Regions from separate parts of the Exiguobacterium sp. QJM3NY_9 genome, predicted to be linked through region 4. Evidence: riboswitches for the same ligand, from Rfam matches in the RefSeq annotation. Region 4 holds a riboswitch; each other region holds the start of a gene.
The links. A riboswitch is a leader RNA that binds a small molecule or an ion and turns the genes downstream of it on or off. The one in region 4 is predicted to bind thiamine pyrophosphate.
Positions count from the first base shown of each region.

Region 1: it holds a riboswitch for thiamine pyrophosphate, as region 4 does, so the genes downstream of both, AC0VYQ_RS06450 (3-oxoacyl-ACP reductase) here and thiT (energy-coupled thiamine transporter ThiT) in region 4, are expected to answer to the same signal.
Region 2: it holds a riboswitch for thiamine pyrophosphate, as region 4 does, so the genes downstream of both, thiD (bifunctional hydroxymethylpyrimidine kinase/phosphomethylpyrimidine kinase) here and thiT (energy-coupled thiamine transporter ThiT) in region 4, are expected to answer to the same signal.
Region 3: it holds a riboswitch for thiamine pyrophosphate, as region 4 does, so the genes downstream of both, tenA (thiaminase II) here and thiT (energy-coupled thiamine transporter ThiT) in region 4, are expected to answer to the same signal.

Region 1 covers NZ_CM149679.1:1,296,135-1,299,344, forward strand. Annotated here, with positions in the region: gene adhE (bifunctional acetaldehyde-CoA/alcohol dehydrogenase) at 1-1,091, shown strand, start outside; TPP riboswitch at 1,240-1,340, shown strand; gene AC0VYQ_RS06450 (3-oxoacyl-ACP reductase) at 1,460-2,230, shown strand; gene AC0VYQ_RS06455 (LLM class flavin-dependent oxidoreductase) at 2,268-3,210, shown strand, end outside.
Region 2 covers NZ_CM149679.1:596,104-599,313, reverse strand. Annotated here, with positions in the region: gene thiE (thiamine phosphate synthase) at 1-384, opposite strand, end outside; gene thiM (hydroxyethylthiazole kinase) at 374-1,144, opposite strand; gene thiD (bifunctional hydroxymethylpyrimidine kinase/phosphomethylpyrimidine kinase) at 1,125-1,934, opposite strand; TPP riboswitch at 2,051-2,161, opposite strand; gene AC0VYQ_RS02935 (murein hydrolase activator EnvC family protein) at 2,223-3,210, opposite strand, start outside.
Region 3 covers NZ_CM149679.1:1,015,062-1,018,271, reverse strand. Annotated here, with positions in the region: gene AC0VYQ_RS05055 (class I SAM-dependent methyltransferase) at 1-81, opposite strand, end outside; gene AC0VYQ_RS05050 (sporulation protein) at 180-953, shown strand; gene tenA (thiaminase II) at 1,104-1,805, opposite strand; TPP riboswitch at 1,880-1,985, opposite strand; gene AC0VYQ_RS05040 (DUF1002 domain-containing protein) at 2,173-3,054, shown strand.
Region 4 covers NZ_CM149679.1:1,910,493-1,913,702, forward strand. Annotated here, with positions in the region: gene AC0VYQ_RS09900 (thiamine diphosphokinase) at 1-529, opposite strand, end outside; gene thiT (energy-coupled thiamine transporter ThiT) at 532-1,092, opposite strand; TPP riboswitch at 1,157-1,263, opposite strand; gene rpe (ribulose-phosphate 3-epimerase) at 1,284-1,940, opposite strand; gene rsgA (ribosome small subunit-dependent GTPase A) at 1,942-2,847, opposite strand; gene pknB (Stk1 family PASTA domain-containing Ser/Thr kinase) at 2,884-3,210, opposite strand, start outside.

The DNA.
Region 1 (3,210 bases), 610 kb from region 4:
AAGTCATCCGCAACTTACCGGCAGGCGTCAGCTACCGGATTTTCGACCAAGTCGAACCGGATCCATCGGTTGCAACGGTTCAGACAGGAGCGCAAGCGATGCGCGACTTCAAACCGGACTTGATCATCGCCCTTGGTGGCGGATCAGCGATGGATGCAGCGAAAGGCATGTGGCTCTTCTACGAGCAACCGAACGAAACGTTCTCGAACTTACGTCAAAAGTTCCTCGATATCCGGAAACGGGCTTATAAATTCCCGGCGCTTGGTAACAAAGCGAAGTTCGTCGCCATTCCGACGACGTCCGGAACAGGATCTGAAGTCACACCGTTTACCGTCATCACGGATAAAGAGAAAAACGTCAAGTATCCGATTGCTGACTATGCGTTAACACCAGATGTCGCGATCATCGATCCGGAATTCGTCATGACGGTCCCGGCATCAATCACGGCGGACACCGGAATGGACGTCTTGACACACGCAACGGAAGCGTTCGTCTCTGTCCTCGCGAACGACTATACGGACGGACTGGCATTAAAAGCGATCAAGATGATTTTCGATTACCTGCCACGCGCTTATGCGAATGGTGACGATGCCGAAGCACGCGAAAAAGTTCACAATGCGTCAACGATGGCCGGAATGGCGTTTGCCAATGCCTTCCTCGGAATCAACCACTCGATCGCACACAAAATCGGTGGGGAGTTCCACACGCCACACGGTCGGACGAATGCAATTCTGATGCCACACGTCATCCGCTACAATGCAGCGAAACCGACGAAACTTGCTTCGTTCCCGAAATATGAATCATTCATCGCTGATGAACGGTACGCAGAAATCGCGCGTTATCTCGGACTACCGGCAGCGACGACGGAACAAGGTGTCGAATCACTAATCCAAGCGATCACAGAACTCGGACAACAGTTGAACATCAAAATGTCATTCAAAGCCCAAGGCATCAAAAAAGCCGACTTTGAAGCAAAACTCGACAAGATGGCAGTCGATGCATTCGAGGATCAATGTACGACAGCGAATCCGAAAATGCCGCTCGTGACGGAACTTCGGAACATCATGGAACTTGCCTACGAAGGCGTATAACAGAGAAATAAATCATGGCAATCAAAAGAGCCTTGCTTCCGGTCGACGGAGGCAAGGCTTTCGTTCGTAATCGAAAGAGACACCGACAAAACTGTCCTGTCATTATTGACAGATATTTCTAAGACCGCTAAAGTGAAGGTAACTTGAATAGAATCACTAGGGGTGTTACTAAACTGAGATGAGTAAATACTCAAACCCTTTGAACCTGAACTAGTTCGTACTAGCGTAGGGAAGTGTAGACTCTAATAAACGAGCGAAGACCAGTCTGTCGGTTTTTTGTTATGTGATTATTTAGACGTGCGCAACTTTCCTTTTGGAGAGTTGCGCTTTTTTTGTTTACGACTTCGCTATTTAAGTTGCAAAAGACGATGAAGGAGTGGAAGACAGTGAACAGAACAGTGTTAGTGACGGGAAGCAGTCGGGGACTTGGCGCGACGATTGCAAGAGTATTGGTGAACAACGGGTTTAAAGTTGTGATTAATTATTATAAGAGCAAGGATGCGGCAGAGGACCTCGTAAATGAGCTCGGTGCAGAACATGCCATTGCCCTGTATGCGGATGTCACGAAGCGAGAAGACGTCGAGACATTGATGCAGTTAGCGACAGCTCATTACGAACAAATCGATGTCGTAATCAATAATGCCTTAGTCGATTTTAAGTTCGATCCGCGCGCTCAAAAATCATTCATCGATTTGGAATGGGAAGATTATCAAAAACAGTTGGATGGCACGTTGAAAGCAGCGTTCCACGTCGTGCAAAGTGTCCTGCCGCAGTTCATTGAACGAAATAGCGGCACCATCATCAGCATCGGCACGAATCTGTATCAAAACCCGGTAGTTCCCTATCACGAATATACGACGGCAAAAGCAGGGTTGATCGGCTTTACGCGTAATCTTGCATCAGAGCTAGGACAGTACGGCATAAACGTGAATGTCGTCTCCGGCGGCTTGTTGAAAGTGACGGATGCCAGTGCTGTGACGACTGCTGAAGTATTCGATTTAATTGCCCAATCAACTCCGTTAAAAAGAGTGACGACGCCGGAAGAGGTGGCGCAATTGGTCGCCTTTTTAGCGTCAGAAGCCGCCTCTGGCATTACTGGTCAAAATCTAACCGTAGATGGCGGATTGACGATGAACTGATGTCAGCGCTCAGGAGAAAGGAGTCAGGGACCTAAAGATGACGAAAACGAAGCAGTTAAACATCGGTGTTTTATTGTACGGCTGTGGCCATCATCAAGCGGCATGGTTAATGCCGGATTCTACGATTGAAGAAATCGGGGAGAGCGGTTATTATCAGCGATTGGCTCAACTAGCGGAAGCGGGTTGCCTGGATGCTGTATTTTTTGCTGACAATCAATCTTTTCCTGCTGCAAACGCAACTGAACTACCTGCCTTTTGGCTCGATCCTGTAATCAATTTAACCGCTATTTCTCAAGTAACCCATCATATCGGGTTAGTTTCAACGATATCGAGTACGTTTTCAAATCCGTATACAGCGGCGAGACAACTGTTAAGCCTTGATCACGTGACGAACGGGCGTGTCGGCTGGAACCTGGTGACGTCGATGACGGACTGGGAAGCGTTAAACCATAGTATGGATAGGCTCCCTGCAAGGGACGAACGGTATCAAAAGGCGGATGAATTTGCGTCTGTAATGGAAAAATTATTTTTATCCTGGGATCGAGCTGATTTCCTTTCGAGCCGGACGGACAACCGGTTAATTGATCCTGAAAAGATTCAACCATTCCATCATAGCGGGACCTACTTCAACGTAAAAGGTCCTTCGTCTACACCGCGTAGTCCTCAAGGGAAGCCGGTGGCAATGCAGGCGGGTGCATCTGCCCAAGGGATTGCACTTGCATCAAAGCACGCGGATGCCGTCTATTCGGTGTCGTGGAATGTAAAGCAAGCGAAAGCATTCCGGGAAAGTCTACAGAAACAAATCAAAGAAAGTGAGTCACCGGAGCGGCAGATTAAAATCTTTCCAGGATTGGTTACATACGTCGGTCGAACCCGGGAAGAGGCGCTGGCGAAGAAAGCCGAACTGGATGAAAAATTACCGGTCGCGAATGCCTTGAAGCAACTGAGTTTCTTTTTGCAACAGGACTGTTCTGATTGGG
Region 2 (3,210 bases), 1.3 Mb from region 4:
TGACCCTACGCCAAGATAAGTTGCCCCGTCTTGCTCTGCTTCGATTGCCTGTTCAACGGTCGAGACAGAAACCCCAATCGTGGCTTCCGGTAACAGCTTACGTGCCTCCCGCAAAGGGATGTCCTCTTGCCCGATATGCAGACCTGCACCGACGATTTGTGCGATATCAATCCGGTCATTGATGATGAGTGGGACGCCGTAACGAAACATCATTTTCTTCAAGTCGCTCGCTTGTTCGAGAAATTCTTTCCCTTGCGCCTGTTTTTCACGAAGCTGGACCATCGTCGCGCCACCTTTTATTGCTGCTTCGACCGCATCAATCAAGGCAACGTCCGGGTGAAAGCGCCGATCTGTTACCGCATAAACCGTGTAATCATTCTCCACTGGTCAATACCCCTTTCAAACTTTCTTCTGTAGTTAAGCTGATTGCGTTGAACAACCCCATCCGGAAATCACCGAGTCCCGCTGCTTCATCTGCGACTTCACCCGCTTTTCCCATTAAATACGTCCCATAGGTCGCTGCTTCGAATGCATCATACCCTGCTCCAAGTAGGGTCCCGATGAGCGATGCCGTCATACAGCCTGTCCCTGTAATGTGTCCGAGTCGTGGCGTTCCTACGGTTAGTTTTACTTGACGCTTGCCGTCTGTAATGAAATCAACCGGTCCCGTTACGACGAGAGTCGTCCCGAGCCGTCCAGCAAACTCATGGACGACTTGAAAATCTAATGTCTCTCCTGAAGCGACATCGACTCCTTTTGAACGTCCGACTTGACCGATGAGCGTCTTGATTTCAGAGACGTTCCCCTTAATGACCGTAAAATGAATTGCTTCGAGTAACTCTTTCGTGAATTGTGTCCGAAGTGTCGTCGCCCCCATTCCGACTGGATCTAAAATAATCGGTTTCTTCAATCGGTTGGCCGTTTGACCTGCCAACAATTGCGACGCTCGTGAAGCTGCGTTCAATGTCCCGATATTGATAACGACAGCATCTGCATGTCCAACCATTTCCTCGACTTCTAGGATATCTTCCGCCATGACAGGTGAACCCCCGAGCGCAAGGGTCATATTGGCACACTCATTAATCGTGACCGCATTCGTTAAATGATGAATTAATGGTTTTTTATCATGAATGGTTGTAAGCATCCGTTTCCCTCCAAATGTCATAAAAGTGATGTGTCGGTCCGATTCCGTTCCCTAAGGCAAATCCATGCCGGATTGCTTCAGTTACGTACCGTTTAGCATAAATCACGCTATCCTTCAGGGAATCTCCCAGAGCAAGACGTGCCGCAATCGCGGAAGATAATGTACATCCTGTCCCATGTGTATGCTGGCGTTTTAATCGTGCCTCCTGAAACAGATGATGCATCCCTTCCGTGTATAAAATATCCGAGGCATCCGTACTTTCGAGATGACCGCCTTTTAACAGGATAGCGATGTCTCGTTTTTGTGCGAATTCCGTCGTCGCCAGCTTCATTTCATCAACTGTCGAAATCGCTTGCCCTAACATGCGTTCCATTTCCGGAATATTCGGGGTCGTCAAGGTTGCAAGCGGCATCAAGTGCTCCATTAATGCTTGTTCAGCATATTTCCTTAACAGGGCATGCCCCCCTTTTGCGACCATCACGGGGTCTAAGACGACTGGTCCCTTATAATGTTTCAAACATTTGGCAATAACTTGAATCGTTTTTTCATTCGAGACCATCCCAATTTTAACGGCATCTACACGAATATCGCTAAAAATCGAGTTCAACTGGGCTTCGACAAGCGTTGGTGATACATCTTCAACTGCTTGTACGCCTAACGTATTTTGCGCTGTGATAGCAGTAATTACACTCATACCGTAAACCCCAAGAGCAGAAAAAGTTTTTAGGTCGGCTTGAATTCCAGCTCCACCACTAGAGTCTGATCCAGCAATCGTCAGTACATGTTTCATCGATAGACCTCACTTTCTATGAGAGCACAAGGAGAAAGCGGAACGAAAAAAAGCGTCGTCCGCTGTAAAAAAGCAGACGACGCCATGAAAAACCAACGAGTGTGGTCACTTATTCATGTCTTCAATCTCAACTTTCCTACGCTGGTATTATCCAGATCAGGTGATAGGGTCGAAAACAGAATGGTTTTCCTCTCAGCCAGATTCCTCCAGCTCCCCTAGTTGCTCATGATTTAAATTTCCCTTTCACTGTAGCATAGCGTCATAAAAAAAACGAGCCGAAGCTCGTTTTTATAAGTATGCTAATGGATTAACTGTATTAGCTGGTCCTGTCGCACTGTATTGGTAACCACCAATATGCAATTCAAAATGAAGATGTGCGCCCGTCGAGTTTCCCGTATTTCCGAGCGTACCGATTTGTTGTCCTTGCGAGACCGTTTGTCCAGCATGAACTGATAATGAATTCATGTGCGCGTAAACTGTTGTATACACTTTCCCATTCAAGAAATGTGAAATCATCACGTGATTTCCGTACGGTCCACCGCTTCCTGCTGTGATGACCGTTCCTGAAGCTGCTGCGACGATTGATGATCCGACTGGCCCTCTAAAGTCGACACCATTATGGAAAGTATACCCATTTGCACCACTCGCTGGTCCGAATCCTTGTGAAACACTTCCTGACGCAGGGCGAACGAACTGCGCCGAACCGCTCGGAACACTAGCGACTGGCGTAGCACTTACGACCTTCTTAGACGTCCCGGCGTTGTTTTTTTCCGCCGCTTTCGCCGCCTTTTCCGCTGCCGCTTTTTCAGCTGCTGCCTTTTCCGCTGCTACTTTAGCAGCTGCCTTTGCTGCCGCAATCGCACGTTCTTGCGCTTCTAATGTCGCTTGAAGTTCTTTCGCATTCAGAAGTTTTGTCGTAAATTTTGTTTTACCTTGACGTAGTTTTTTTAAGGTTTCACTACGCGCTTTCATTTGCTGTTTGAGTTCCTTTTTTTGAACCAAAAGGGCTTCTTTTTCTTTCACTCGCTCTTCCTTTTTATCCACGAGCGTCGCTTTAGCATCCGCTAATTTTTTTTGCGTTTCAAGGTAAGCAGAAATCATCTTGTCATCTTGTTCAGCAATTTTTTTCCCTGCCATCACACGACTAAAGAGATCGCCAAGATCTTTCGAACCAAAAATGACTTCTTCCCATTTAATAGAATTCCCATCATTTTCTTGAAGCACACGAAGGCGGTCTCCTAACAGCTCTTCCTGGCGTTTTAACATTTCTTCATAA
Region 3 (3,210 bases), 900 kb from region 4:
CGGACCACTAATCGTTGCATGCACGAGAGCAGAAGCCTCGAGCTTTTGAGTGAGTAATTCTTTTACTTGGTGTAATTCCACTGTAGTCCCGTCCTTTTCTGATTGTTCTTTCGAAACTGTAGCAAATTCCACCCTATTCGACAAGTAAGGTAGCTTCATCATTAAAGGAGGAACGAACGATGTTCAAAAAACTTTTATCACAAATCGGAATCGGTGCCGCCACAGTCGATACACGACTCGACAGCGAGCGCTGTGAGCCCGGCGGACAGATTCACGGAACCGTTCATATTAAAGGCGGCAATGTCGACCAAGAAATCGATCGGATTTATTTAGCGTTTAATACACAATATAAGGAAGAAGTCAGGGACAGCACGACATTTACGACGTTCACACTCGATCGTTTTTCGCTAAACGAAGCCGCCTTTACGATTGAAGCAGGTGCCGAACGCGAAATTCCGTTTACGCTTCAAGTACCATTCAATACGCCGCTCTCGGTCAGTCAATCGAAGTCATGGATTGAAACGGGTCTCGATATCGCCCAGGCGGTCGATCCGTCAGACCGGGACGCCATCATCGTCCAAGCCAATGACCTCCAATCCGTCATCTTAGAAGCGATGGAAGAACTTGGATTCCGACTCAAGAAAGCGGACACGGAAAAACTTCCCGGGCGTTACCGGAAGGATTTACCGATCGCCCAGGAACTCGAGTATTCGGCACGCAATACGTACTTCGCCCATAAACTCGATGAAGTCGAAATCATCATGCTCCAAGACCGCACCGGCATCGACATCGTCTTGCAAATCGACCGTCGTGCCCACGACTTAGGTTCGCTCTTCAGTGAGATGGCGGGTGCGGATGAGACAATGACGAAGCTACCCTTATCGAACCACGATTTGATGGACCGAAACGCCGTCAAACAACAATTAAACGATTTGATTGAACGGTACAGCTGATTTCCTTACCAGAATCTTCATTATGCCTGTAATCCACCAACAAAAAAACCTGAACGATTGCCATGACTTTCTTTACGAAAGCTGAAAATTGCTCAGGTTTTGTGCGGTCTGTCGTCTGATCGCGCTGATCGACAGCGGCTAAAGCTGTACTTATCGTTTCGTTACTTTTGGTTGACGCGTAACTTGTGTAAAGAGACGTTCAAACGTTTCTTCCGTCCAGCCCATTTCCCAAAACATCAATTCGTAATAACAGCTTCTGACGAAATGGTGTTTCATCCGTTCCCGTTCTTCGGCACTCGCTCGCGCCGCCAATGCATCGAGGCGATCGACCTGTTCAAAGACGACCCGTTCGAACCATTCCGAGCTGTATGTTGCAATCCACTGTTGATAAATCGGTGACGCCGGTGACTTCGTCAACAGTTGTTGTCCGACCTCATAATAAAGCCAGTAACACGGTAAAATCGCTGCAATCGTTTCCCCGAGTGTCCCCTCGCTCGCGTGATGCATATGCGAGACATAGGCATACGCAGTCGGTGCCGGTTCGAACGCTGCTAAATCCGCTTCCGTAATAGCGAGCGGTTCAAAAAACGATTGATGAAGTGATAGCTCAGCCGCATAGGTCGATGTCGCATGTTCCGCGAGTTCCGCGATCGTCGCGAAATCCGTTGCCTTTGAGGCGGCCTGGGCTTGAATTTTTGCGAAATGTTTTAAATAATACGCATCCTGCATGACATAATGTCGAAATTTTTCGAGCGGTAACGTCCCGTCACCAATGCCTGTGACGAATGGATGGGAAAAACTGCTGTCCCAATATGTTTTTGCGGCTTGCCGAATTTCTTGACTGAATTTCAACCTAATTCCCCCTTTTGTTGAATCAAAAAACGCCACACCCTACGAACAGGGCATGACGTGAAGAGACAACAAGAGAGATATTCACGCCACTTCCCTCCGTAAGTCCAAACTTAATCAGGTTCAAAGGGTCCGAACGTCTTCGTCGTCTCAGTCGGCCTACCGACTCCCCTAGTGGTCATTATTTAATTCCTCTTCACTATATCATTTTTTCAGTCACATGATCAGGATTTTAAATGAAATGTAGTATAGGATTAGGGACACGAGGTGGGCGGTTCATTCCGCCTCAAGACCGATTCCGTTCTGAAACCCGTCACTTACAATGAAATTAGCACCTGATACTATCTACTATACTCGGAGGATTTATACTATGAATAAAGCAACAAAAATCATGACAACGACGCTTTTAGCGACAAGTTTACTTCTACCGACTGCTGCTTCAGCAGAGCAAGTCGTCGATAAAACGATCATCACGCTTGGTGAATCGCTCGGGGCAAAGGATAAAGCCTGGGTACTCGCCCGATTGAATGCGCCGGAAGGCATTACGCCCGTCATCGCCACGACAGCAGATGAAGAAAAATATTTAGGTAAGAACGTTCCCCAGTCCCAGCTCGGCGGCAACATGTACTCTTCCGCAAAAATCGAACTCGCTGAAAAAGGCGACGGTTTATCTGTCGCGACCGAAAACATTACCTGGGTAACAAAAGACATGTACTTGAACGCGCTCGTCACTGCAGGCGTAACGGACGCCGACATCACAATCACTTCCCCTTATAAAGTCACCGGGACCTCTGCTTTGACGGGGATCATGAAAGCATACGATCAAACGTCGGCTGAGACCGGCATTAAATTGACGGATGAACGAAAAGATTTAGCCCAACAAGAGTTATCGGTCACTTCCGATGTCGGAAAAACGGTCGGGACGGACAAAGTCGCCGAACTGATGAATGAAATCAAAGCAGAGATCGCCAAACAAAAGCCGGAAACCAAAGTCGATATCGAGAATGTCATCATCCAAGTCATTCAAAATAACAACATCCAGTTGTCGGACGCCCAAATGGACCGGTTGACGTCATTGTTCAGTCAAATGGAGAAAGCTGACTTGAACTGGGGACAAATCGAGACCGGATTAAAGGGTGCCGGGCAAGATATCCACGCGTTCGCGACCTCCGAAGAAACGAAAGGATTTTTTGCAAAACTGTTTGACGGCTTAAGTAAGTTCTTTAACTCGATTTCCGGACTGTTCAAGTAACTGAAAACGATTTCATTTTCAGTTCAAAACATGGTAAACTAACTTTATCGAAACGAAAAGGTGGTGTAAAAGATGGGTTTTGCTGCGTGTAAGCATTGGTTGATGGAACAACTTTATCTGTTGCGCGCGATTTTTCATGAAATGGCGTTCTAAAGG
Region 4 (3,210 bases):
CATTGCTGACCGTCAGCGAACCACCGACCGGAACAGGATGCTCCGTCAAAGGGTATTTGACGCCGCGTAACGTCAAGTTCGACGGGACAAGGGGAATGAATGACAGGTAATGATACCCTTCAGACGCGAGTTCGTACTGACCGGTTTTCCAGTACCGGACATCCTCACGTTTCGTCACGAGTCGTGCTGTCGGGAATTGTTTTAACAAATAGACGTTCTGTAGCGTCATGTCGAGCCGACCACCCGTCGCACCAAAGATGAGTAGTTCAGCACCTGCAGCCTGTTCGGTAGCGTAACGTAACGCTAGTTCTAAGTCCGTTTCATCTTTTTCTGCCGGATGAAGCAATCCACCATCCGGAACGTATCCGAGCGAATCAAAGTCACCAATTGCCACATCAAAATCAAGTCCTTGCTCCACTAATGTCGCAATCCCGCCGTCAACACCGATAATCATCGTCTTGTCTTTCACGAATGGTGCGAGCGTCGGGACGTCTTCTGCCGGTCCTGCCGCAACGATTAAAACTCTCATCTTTAAATACCGCGAGCGGAGTAACGTAAAAGACGTGGTGCTGTCGTAAGCAAAATACCTGCAACGACCCCACATAAAACATACGACGGAGCCATATACGTCGCGTTATAAATGAACGAGTATGGAACGACAGGTCCTTTGGCATACTCTGCAAAAAAGACGATTCCACTGATGACATGACAGATGTAACGTAGACCTGCACCTAACAAGGTCGCAAACAAGACAATCGTCATGAGACGCTTTTTTTGACCTTCTGTTGCTGCTTTTTTGACTTGGCCTGCAAACACTCCACTCAAACCGACGACACCATATGCAAGCGTATAGTCAAGCAGCGGTTGGACGACCGTCAAGACTTGCGGAGCGAACATCAATTGAATCGTTCCGACGAGCGCACCCGTGATGACACCACCAACGACGCCGTGACGAAAGGCCATGACGAAAATCGGTAACATCGCTAAGCTGATGGATCCGCCTTGTGGCATTTTGAACGGAATCAATAAATCAAATACAACACCGAGACTCGCGAAAATCGCAATCTCCATTAACATTTGTAATCGTTTCATACTGTGTTCCTCCTAAAAATAAAATAATGATGACAACAAAAAGGCAGTACGACGGACGCCGTACTGCCTGCGTGCGCCACATCCCTACGTCCGTCTGAACGGAACAGGTTCGAAGGGTTAAAGTCTACTCACTTCTCTCAGCCGCTTGACGCGACACCCCTTGCGGTCAAAATTTAATTGTCTTGGCTCTATTATACGTGAGCCGCGTTTCGAATACTAGTGATGGCTTCCGCATAGTCTGGTGCATTGTAGATTGCAGAACCTGCGACAAGGACGTTTGCCCCATTGTCGATACACAGTTTTGCCGTTTCCGCGTTGACACCACCATCGATTTCAATTTCGAACGTCAAACCGCGCTCTGCTTTGATCATCGCTAATTGCTTCAGCTTCGTCATGACGCTCGGCAAGAAAGCTTGTCCGCCAAATCCTGGATTGACCGTCATCAACAAGACCATGTCGACTTCTTCTAGGACATGTTCAATCGTCGACAGTGACGTGTGTGGATTCAGCACGACGCCGGCCTTTGCTCCAGCCCCTTTAATTTGTTGCAAGACACGATGGACATGATTCGTCGCTTCGACATGGAAGGTGACGATATCCGCTCCTGCCGCTACAAACGCTTCGACGAAGTTTTCTGGTCGATCGATCATTAAATGAACGTCAAGGACCATGTCCGTCTTTTGACGAAGACTACTGAGGACGGGTAGACCAAATGAAATGTTCGGGACGAACTGGCCATCCATGACGTCGAAATGGATGTAATCTGCTCCTGCCGCCTCGACAGCTTTAACGTCTCGTTCTAGGTTGGCGAAATCTGCTGATAAAATAGATGGTGCGATTTTAATCATTTCAATACCTCCGCGCTCGATTCTTGATTTCCTCTACAAACATACCATAATTCGTATAGCGTGAGGACATGATTTCTTCTGCCTCAACTGATTTTTTGACAGCACAGCCTGGTTCGTTTAAATGCAAGCAACCACGGTATTTGCACGTATCTTGCCGTGCGACGAATTCCGGAAAACACCAACGTAATTCTTCGATTTCCATCTCGTGTGGAAAATCGAGGTTCGAAAACCCTGGCGTATCAGCAATCAAGCCCTCTGCAAGCGGAATTAACGTCACATGACGCGTCGTATGCCGTCCGCGTCCGAGCGATTTCGAGATGTGGCTCGTCTCGAGATCGAGCGTCGCATCGAGCGCATTCAACAATGAACTTTTTCCGACTCCCGACTGTCCCGCGAGCACACTCGTTTTTTCTTTGAGTAGCGGACGGACTTCCTCTACCCCTTCTAGCGTCTCACTCGACGTCTCAATCACCTGATAACCGATTTGTCGGTAACCGGCAATCGCCGTCCGGACTTCTGCTTCTGCTGTTCCTTGCAACAAATCCATCTTCGTCAAGATAATGATGGGTTGAATCTCTTTTGCTTCGATTAAGACTAAAAACCGATCGAGCAAATGGGCTGAAAAGTCCGGTTCTGCTGCTGAGACGACAAGCAACGCTTGATCGATGTTTGCGACCGGTGGACGAACCAGGAAATTTTGCCGTTCCTTCACTTCTAAAATGTATCCAGTTTCGCTTTCGATATGCAATACGACCTCATCTCCTACAACAGGACTGATACCACGTTTTCGGAAGTTTCCCCGAGCGCGCGATCGCACCTCGCCCTGCGTCGTCATGACATCATAAAACCCACCTTGTAGACGAATGATCGTCCCGTCCCGATTTTCTTCGATACGATTTTCTGCCATCCCATGCCCTCCTTCAATTTGCGGTTCGTAGCACACTCATTGTTCTGCTTTCGCTTGTTTATAGGTAATCGTTTTCGAGCGATACACTACATCATCTTTATAAATTGTGATTTTTCCTTCTTCGCCCGGATCAATCGTCACCGGAACATCAAATGTTTCATCACTGTCAATCGACTCTTCAATCACTGTACGTTTCCCTTTAGCATCATCCGTCTCGATTCGAATGACTTGCCGCAACGGATCTTCATCCCCTTCACCTACAGCATCGTAGGCTACTTTTTCCGGGAAGGTCGCCGTCACGGTTTGTTCTTCCTCCCCTTTTGAAATAAAGACCGTCACGGAATCGTTCGGCTCGACTTTGAC